2 regions of the Pseudoalteromonas sp. SR44-2 genome follow, and region 2 is predicted to be linked to the other one. Evidence: predicted binding sites of a transcription regulator. Region 2 holds the regulator's gene; the other holds the start of a gene.
What was found. Region 2 encodes FliA, which starts transcription of late flagellar genes. Its sites were predicted from a motif close to CTAAAGNTNNNNNNNNNNNNGCCGATA; they were not measured.

Region 1 (4,613 bases), on a different contig from region 2:
TACAGGTGTACCTACTTTTATTGTTAACGATAAATATAAAATAAACCTCAACACCATCAAAAATCAAAAAGAACTTGATGAGTTAGTAGCGTTTTTATTAGCACTATAAATTTCGGAGTATAATAATGATTAAATTAGTTAAAGCAGGTTTGCTTGCAATATTACTTCCTATGGCAGCAACAAGCTTTGCAGCAACGTATGAAGAAGGCGTGCATTACGACGTAGTTTCTGAGCGTGCAACTAAAAAGCCAGAGGTTAAAGAGTTCTTCTCATTTTACTGCCCTGCATGTAATAACATGGAAGCACTAATTGGTGAGTTTAAGCCTAAGCTTGATAAAAACGTTAAATTTAAAAAGAGCCATGTTGATTTTGTAGGTGTACGTGACCCAGAAAACCAACAGATGATGAGCCAAGCACTGGCGACAGCTGAAGTGCTTCCACAAAAAGATCAGATTATTTCTGCAATCTTTAATCATATCCATACAAAGCGCGCTAAATTTAATGAGCTTGCAGATGTAAAAGATATATTTGTAGCGCAGGGCGTTGATGGTGATAAGTTTGATAAGCTGTTTAAAAGCTTCTCGGTACGTACACTGAGCTCTAAAATGAAACGCGATCAAGACTACTTTAAAGAAAAAGGCGCACTACGTGGCGTACCAACCTTTATTGTAAATGGTAAGTACAAATTAAACCTAGGTCGTGAGTCGGGTATTACTAAACCTGAAGACATTAGCAAATTAATAAATTACTTAGCTAACAAGTAAGTTTAGCTAAAACAAAAAAAGCTCCTTAAGGAGCTTTTTTTATGGTTAACGTTTACTGAGCGTATTTATTTGCGCTGTAAGAAAACGCCCGACTCAATGTGATGCGTATAAGGGAACTGATCAAATATAGCAAAGCGCTTAACGTTATGCGTACGTGTTAAGTGATCAAGGTCACGCTCAAGAGTTTCAGGATTACAGGATATATAAATTATGTTTTCGTAATTAGCCACTAAGTCACACGTTAATTCATCCATACCCGCGCGTGGTGGATCAACTAATATGGTTTGGCAGTCATAGCTTTTTAAATCAATCCCTTCTAAACGAGAGAAAGTACGTTCGCCATTCACTGCTTGAGTAAACTCTTCACTCGACATACGAATAATATCTAAGTTCTCTACGTTGTTTTTAGCAATGTTGTATTGAGCAGAGTGAACAGATGATTTTGATATTTCCGTCGCTAATACTTTATTAAAACAGCCCGCTAATGCAATTGAAAAGTTACCGTTACCACAATACAGTTCTAGTAAATCATTTTTAAGTGGTTTACATAAATCTTGTGCCCACTCCAGCATATTAATATTTACTTTTGCATTAGGCTGAGTAAAGCTATTTTCTACTTGTTGGTATATAAGCTCTTGACCATTAACTGTTAAACGTTCAGTTACAAAGTCATCACCTAGTACTTCTTTTTGTTTACGAGCACGGCCTATAAAGTCAATTTTGTATTTACTGCTTAGCTTTTCTTTAAGTGCTTTAATTTCACTTAACCATTCATCATCAAGTGGTTTGTGATAAAGCAAGCTTACTAAAATTTCACCGCTTAGCGTTGATAGGTAATCGATTTGAAATAACTTACGGCGTAATATTTCACAAGGCTTAAGATTTTCAATCATCACCTGCATTATTTCACCTACTAGAGGCGCTGCTGGGTCAAATGTGTCAACACGGATTTTTTCTTTTGTTTGTTGATCAAACATAATGTGAAACAGATCGTCACCGTCGTGCCATACTCTAAATTCAGCACGTTGGCGGTAGTTAGTTGGCTCTGAGCTAAATACTTCTAGTTGCTCCACACCAAAACGTTGAAACTGCGTACTAATGCGCTGCTCTTTTTCACTTAACTGCGCTTGGTACTGTGTGGTATCTATTTTAATAACTGCCATTAACGCTACTACCTTATCTAAGATCTGTTTATCGGCGCTATTGTAGGGAGCGCTGCGTATTTGTCTAGTTTTGGCTAGCATTTATGCTGTTTTATTGAACATTGTACTTTAGTTTTTGTTGTTATAGCCGATAATAAACTACGCACGCTTAGGAGACGAATCATGAAAATAGGTAATTATGGCTTTACGCCAAACAACAACATCAATAAATTCAATAATAAAGCTGATATACAGCAACCTACAATTACGTCTCCTCAAGATAGCTATCAACAACGAGGCCGAGAGTTGGCCGCAAAGGTGCTTGGCGATAAAATGGCTGAGCAGCTTGGATTACCTATCGCAGAAAAAAAAGCAGATAAACCACTATTTGATTTTGATGAAATAGTAAAAAACGTACTCGATTTTGTAAGTAGTGCTGTAAATAAAGCAAAAGCTAACGGCGCTGATGACGAAAAGCTCAAAGATATGCTAGGCGATGCGCGCAAAGGAGTCCAAATAGGGATTGATGACGCTGTTGATGAACTCAAAGGTACTGGCGTATTTAATGATGACATGGAAGAGGGCATTAATAAGTCCAAAGAGGGAATTTACAATGGGCTGGATAAGTTTGAAGAGTCGTTATTTAACCCACAACCTGCCAGCGTAAATATAAGCCAGGCCCAATACGTCAGTATGACGAGTAATGCAGAATATAAATTTACTACAGCAGAAGGCGATGAGGTAAGTATTAGCTTTGCTGATGCATTTGAATCTCAATCGGCAAGTGGCTATCAGCAAAATAGTAATAGTGAGTCGTTTGCAAGCTCATCATCGCAATCTCGACAGGTATCATTTTCGATGTCGGTAAATGGTGACTTAAACGAGCAAGAGCAAGAAGCTATTAATGCGATGATGGAAGACTTACAAGATTTAAGTAAAACCTTTTTTGGTGGTGATTTAGATGAAGCATTTGAACAAGCGCAAGAGCTGAGTTTAGACAGCGAGCAGCTGGTGGCTTTTTCTATGGATTTACGCCAAACAAAAACAATAGCAACAGTTAAAAGCTATGAAGAATATAAACCAGCACCAGAAAAACAAGTAGCAGAGGGTTTAGCCCCTTTTAATGACGACCTTAAAAACGCTTTTGAAAAAGCGGGTGAGCTTGGATTACAAAATCAGCTAGCTGGCATTCTCCAATGGTTAAATCAAGATCAGGAACAAATAGATAAGTTAGTAGATTATACAAAGTCTATGTTCGAAAACCTTAATCAGTTAAATTCAGCAGCCGACAGGCTTACTGATTTAGAAGCCACGCAAAGTTAAACTACTTTCTTTTATAAAAACCTCATGGCAAACTGCCGATCTTAAAGTAAAGTAGGAACGGTAGTTTGTCAGCGCATATAATGGTCTTTGATTCAGGTATTGGTGGAACTACTGTACTTGAACATATCAAGCAAAGTATCCCCAATGCTCAGTACAGCTATTTTATGGATAATGCATTACTACCTTATGGTGCTCAGTCCCAACAAACTATAATTAACCGATTATGTTCACTTATTCATTTCATCAAAGCCAACACGCTTAACGTCGATTTAATTGTAATAGCGTGTAATACAGCTTCTACATCTGCACTCAGCGCTGTTCGCCAAATTACGGATATTCCTATTGTAGGTGTTGTGCCAGCAATAAAGCCTGCGGCAGAATTAACACGCTCAAATCATATTGGCTTGTTAGCCACGCCGGCAACGGTCGCTAGTTCATACACAAAAACATTAATTGCTGAACATGCACGTAATGTGATCGTTAATCTGTATAGTAGTGTTGAATTAGTAACGTTAGCTGAGGAATGCTTTTTTACAGGCTCTTTAGATACAAATAAGTTGTATCAAGTACTTGATGAACTACATATAGATAAAACTATAGATGTACTTGTACTAGGGTGTACGCACTTTCCGATATTAGCAGGGCCGATTAGTCAGTACTTTGAAGGGAATGTAAAATTACTTGATTCAGGTGTAGCGATAGCAAATAGAGTCAACTTCCTACTTAACCAACTTAACTTATGTGCGGATAAACAAACAGACATAAAAAAGCCGCTGCAATATTATGCAACGGCTGATGTGTTTAGCAATAAGCTAGCGGTAAAGCTAGTTACACTGACTGATCCGTCTCAGTACGTAGAGCATTAGAATCATCTTCTTGTTTTTGTTTTGCTTCACGTACCTTTAAAGTACGTTGTTGGAACTCGCTATCGTTCAAGTTAGCAATTGCATTGTCTGCATCAGCTTGCGCCATTTCAACAAAACCAAAGCCACGACGTTTGCCAGTATTCTTATCCTTTAATAAACGAACATTGAATACTTTGCCTTGTTCTTCAAATAATGCACGAACCACACCTTCGTTTGCACGATAAGGAAGGTTACCAACATAAAGCGTTTTTGTTTTAACTTCAGCTTCTTCAGTCACATCAGATGATATTGCAGCAATAGCAATCGCACCTATTAATAAACCAGCACCAAATAGTAATGCAGGGTTTAAAGCTAAGCCGCCTAAAGCAAACTCAACAACAACAAAACCAACTACAGCAAGAATAACAGAGAAGATAAAAGATTTTTGATCGGGTAATTTCATTTTAGATCTACCAATAAACAGGAAATAAACATTAATTTAACATTGTGAACTTGCTATCTTAACGCCTAAATCAAAC
Region 2 (4,613 bases):
ATCCACCACTTCATTATGAGGTTGTTCAACCTCTGTTTGTGAAGAGGCTTCAGTGGCTTTGGCTTCTGTTGGAGGTAGACCTAAGATATGAAGAGTATGAAGTAATTCAGGATCTGCAGGTTCAGGCTTGTCTCTGTTTTGGATAGTCGCAAACATCTCATTAATGGTGTCTAGTGCTTGTAAAATAACATCCATTAACTCTGAGTTGACTGTTCGCACGCCTTGACGTAGTAAATCAAATACGTTTTCAGCACCGTGACAAGCATCAACAAGTTCTGTCATAGCTAAAAAGCCTGCACCACCTTTTACAGTGTGAAAACCTCTAAATATAGCGTTTAGTAACTCGGTATCTTCTGGATTATTTTCCAGCTCAACTAACTGTTCAGATAAAAGCTCTAGGATTTCTCCAGCCTCTACAAGAAAGTCTTGTAAAATATCTTCATCGACTTCAAACATGCAGTTACTCTCCTCTTAGAAGCCCAAACTTGATAAAAGATCATCAACTTCATCTTGATCAGATACAACATCATTACGCGATTCTTTATCAATAATAGGGCCTTCAGGACCTGCTAAAGTTTGTGTGGCAACTGGTTCTTTTATTTTTTGTTGTTCTACTTTATTCGCGGTGCTGTTAGTGTCGTCTTGTTCAGCAAACGCAGTTAAAAGATGCAGTAAACTTTCTTCTACTTCCCTAACAAGTTCAATAACACGGCGAATAACTTGACCTGTTAAGTCTTGATAGTCTTGAGCCATTAGTACATTTGTCATTAAGCTTTGAAGCTCATCAGTCTTATGATGAGAGTTGTTCATAAACTTATCGATGCTATGGCAAAGTTGCTTAAACTCACCAAGCTCAATCTCGCGGCTCATTAAACGATCCCATGTAGGTTTGATATGAGATATTTCGTCCGCTAACTGTTGGGCTATAGGAAGACTCGCTTCCACTGCATCCATTGTTTTATTAGCCGCATTTTCTGTCATTTCTATAACATAATTAAGCCGCTTTTTAGCATCTGGAATCGCATCTGTCGTTATATCAGTTAAGCGAGTATCAAGCTCAAAACTTTTAAGGGCTTCGTGCAGTTGACGAGTCAACTTTCCAACTTCAGCAAATAATTCAGATTGCTCTTTAGAAGCAGCCTCTAAAATCAACTGATTTGCTTTGTCTTGCTCATCATTTTCTAAAAAAACAACGAGCTGACGAGCTTGTTCTAACGTTATTTGAGGCGCAGCTGGTGCTGGCATAAGCCTCTCCCCCATCATTAGCCTAAGCGTTCAAATACTTTTTCTAATTTAGTTTTTAATGTTCCAGCCGTAAATGGCTTAACAATATAACCATTCACGCCAGCTTGCGCCGCAGCTATTATTTGTTCTTTTTTAGCTTCTGCCGTTACCATTAATACAGGGATATGTTTTAACTTCTCGTCCGCACGTATTGCTCTTAAAAGATCAATACCCTGCATTCCAGGCATATTCCAATCCGTAACTACAAAATCAAACACTTGATTTTGCAACATAGGCAAAGCTGTAGACCCATCATCAGCTTCTTGAACGTTAGTGAAACCTAAGTCACGTAACAGGTTTTTTATAATGCGTCTCATCGTTGAAAAATCATCAACTACAAGAATTTTCATGTTTTTATCCAAAACATCCCCCAGTGAGGTATTAACCTTTGTTTACTTACTACTAATTTATCCAGTCATTGATTTTAGCTTTAAGCTTAATCATCGCCTGACCATGTATCTGACTTACACGCGATTCACTTACATCGAGTATATGTCCTATTTCTTTTAAATTCATTTCATCGTTGTAGTACAAAGAAAGCACCATTGCATCACGCTCTGGTAATGACTTAATTGCACTTAGCAAAGACTCATTAAACCTATCATTTTTAACATTATTAAAAGGTTTATCTTGTGCTAAATCTTGGCCTACAGGAGTAATAACATCCTCATCTACACCAAGGTCTTCAATGCCTAATATTTTACTCGTATTCGCATCATTTAAAATATGATGGTACTCATTGAGCGAAATTTCAAGTTTTTCAGCAACTTCTATGTCCGTTGGTTCGCGGTTCAGACTACTTTCGAGCTCAGTAATTGCTTCTGCAACTTGCCTGTTTTTACGGTGAACTGAACGAGGAGCCCAATCACCACGGCGCATTTCATCAAGCATAGCACCGCGAATACGAATACCTGCAAAAGTTTCAAAGCTTGCGCCTTTTGTTGCATCAAAGTTTTTCGAAGCTTCTATTAAGCCTATCATTCCTGATTGAATTAAATCATCAAGTTGAACGCTAGGTGGTAATCGAGCAATTAGATGACATGCCACTTTTTTAACAAGTGATGCATGCTTCTCAACAATCACATTTAAATTTTGTGTTGATTGATATCCCATAGCTCTATTCACCAGTGTTGTCATAATTAACCGTTTACTAGTTTCTCAATGAAAAACTCTAAATGCCCAGATGGTTGGTTGGGTATTGGCCATTTAACTGCTTTTGTTGCCAGCGTTTTAAACGCAAGAGCGGCTGGCGAATTTGGAAAGAGCTCTACTATTACTTTTTGACGACGTGTTGCTTTGCGCATATTTTCATCATAAGGAACCGTTGCTACTAGCTCCATTGATACATCTAAAAAGCGGTCGGTAACTTTAGATAGCTTTGCAAACAATTCAGTGCCTTCACGCATACTGCGCACCATATTGGCAACAATTTTAAATTTATAAACGCCGTGCTCACGACTTAATACTTTAATAAGTGCGTAAGCGTCGGTTATTGATGTCGGCTCATCGCATACAACAACCATTACATCTTGCGCTGCACGCGAGAAGCTCAGTACCATGTCTGAAATACCAGCAGCTGTATCTACAATTAAAATATCAAATTCGGTATTCAATTCGCTAAACGCACGAATTAGCCCAGCATGCTCAGATGGTGATAATTCAACCATACTTTGCGAACCCGATGTAGCGGGTACAATTTTAATTCCTGCAGGGCCTTCAACTAAAATTTCATCAAGCTCACATTCACCAGATAAGACATGTGACAAGTTACGCTCTACACGTAAACCAAGCATCACATCACAGTTTGCTAAACCCAAGTCAGCATCCAGCACTAATACTCGATTACCTTGCTGCCCAAGCGCAATAGCTGTATTTAGAGAAACATTTGTTTTCCCTACTCCACCTTTACCACCGGTTACAGCGATAACTTTTACGCCGTTGTTATTGTTTTGACTCATTTTGCGCAGGCCGCTTGCTTGATCTAATACTGTGTTAATCATACATCCCTACTGTGCTTGGCGCCACTGCTTGGTGCCTTGAATGTTGTTCTTTTGTTCTTTTTAAATATAATTGCTCAGCCTTTTTAACTAGTTTCTCAGCATTTGCAACACGAATATCCTCTGGTACTCGTTGACCATTAGTAAGATACCCTATTGGAAGGCGATTTTGAATCGCAATACTAATAATCTCACCCAAACTTAATGATTCGTCTAACTTAGTGAAAATACAGCCACTTAACTGTACTTTTTTAAAGTGACGTACAGTTTCTTGCAATACATTAATTTGTGCTGTCGCGCTAAGTACTAAGTAGCTGCGAATATCTACACGTTGGTTACGCATTAACGTGTTTAATTGCTCAGTTAAACGTAAATCTCGCTGGCTCATACCTGCTGTGTCAATTAATACTAGACGTTTATTTCGTAAATGATATAAAACTTCAGCTAATTCATTAGCATCTTTAACTTGCTTAACACCACAACCAATAATACGACCATATGTTGCAAGTTGTTCATAAGCACCAATTCTGTATGTATCAGTGGTTATTAACGCCACTTTATCGGCACCATATTTTTGTGCGCCTAGAGCTGCAAGCTTAGCAACAGTCGTTGTTTTACCCACACCTGTTGGACCCACTAACGCATATACACCACCTTGGCGAAGTATTTCATTATTGGTTGTTTGCATTTGATCTTCGACCATAGTTAACAATGCTTTCCAACCTTGCTTACGAGACACATCATCAGGTACAAAACATGCCATTTGCTGTGCTACTTCTTTATCGATACCCATACCGACTAAACGGTCAACCATACAAGCGCGTGTTGGATCGCGACGCGCCATATCTTGTTGCATCAAGCCTGATACTTGGTGCTCAAGTAATTGACGAATTGCGTTCATTTCTTCACGCATTGTTGTCATTTCTTCGCTTTCATTATTAGGTGCTTGTTGGCGAGTGGTTACTGGGCTATCTAAATCATCAAAGTCGCGGTCTAAATCATCAAAACCTAAGCTATCCGCTTGAGTTTGTGGACGAACTGGCGCAGAAGCTTCAGGAGCAAACATATTTTTAGTACGCTGCCCCATATTAGGTTCTTGATAGTTATCAGTAGTATCAATACCCGATTGTGAAAACATTGATGCAAGCTCAGGAGAACGAGGACGCGGTGATTGACGCTCTAATAATGCTTGTAGGCTGTCAGCAACTTTTGCTTGAGGCTCAGGCTTGGCACGCTGTGGCTCTGGTTTTACAAAATTATGCATGCTTTGTTGTGGCGTCTGTGTACGCGGCTCTGCAGGGCGTTGCGGTTGCGCTGCTACTTTAGGGGCTG

Region 1: the regulator FliA is predicted to act here: its motif matches at 2,034-2,060, upstream of H5115_RS18180 (DUF5610 domain-containing protein).

What each region holds. Positions count from the first base shown of each region.
Region 1 is NZ_JACJDW010000043.1:435-5,047, reverse strand. It holds gene H5115_RS18195 (thiol:disulfide interchange protein DsbA/DsbL) at 1-109, shown strand, start outside; gene H5115_RS18190 (thiol:disulfide interchange protein DsbA/DsbL) at 126-764, shown strand; gene trmA (tRNA (uridine(54)-C5)-methyltransferase TrmA) at 830-1,927, opposite strand; gene H5115_RS18180 (DUF5610 domain-containing protein) at 2,090-3,229, shown strand; gene murI (glutamate racemase) at 3,295-4,095, shown strand; gene H5115_RS18170 (RNA-binding protein) at 4,058-4,537, opposite strand.
Region 2 is NZ_JACJDW010000012.1:48,650-53,262, reverse strand. It holds gene H5115_RS09385 (chemotaxis protein CheA) at 1-456, opposite strand, end outside; gene H5115_RS09380 (protein phosphatase CheZ) at 472-1,245, opposite strand; gene cheY (chemotaxis response regulator CheY) at 1,263-1,646, opposite strand; gene H5115_RS09370 (RNA polymerase sigma factor FliA) at 1,687-2,397, opposite strand; gene H5115_RS09365 (MinD/ParA family protein) at 2,424-3,284, opposite strand; gene flhF (flagellar biosynthesis protein FlhF) at 3,277-4,613, opposite strand, start outside.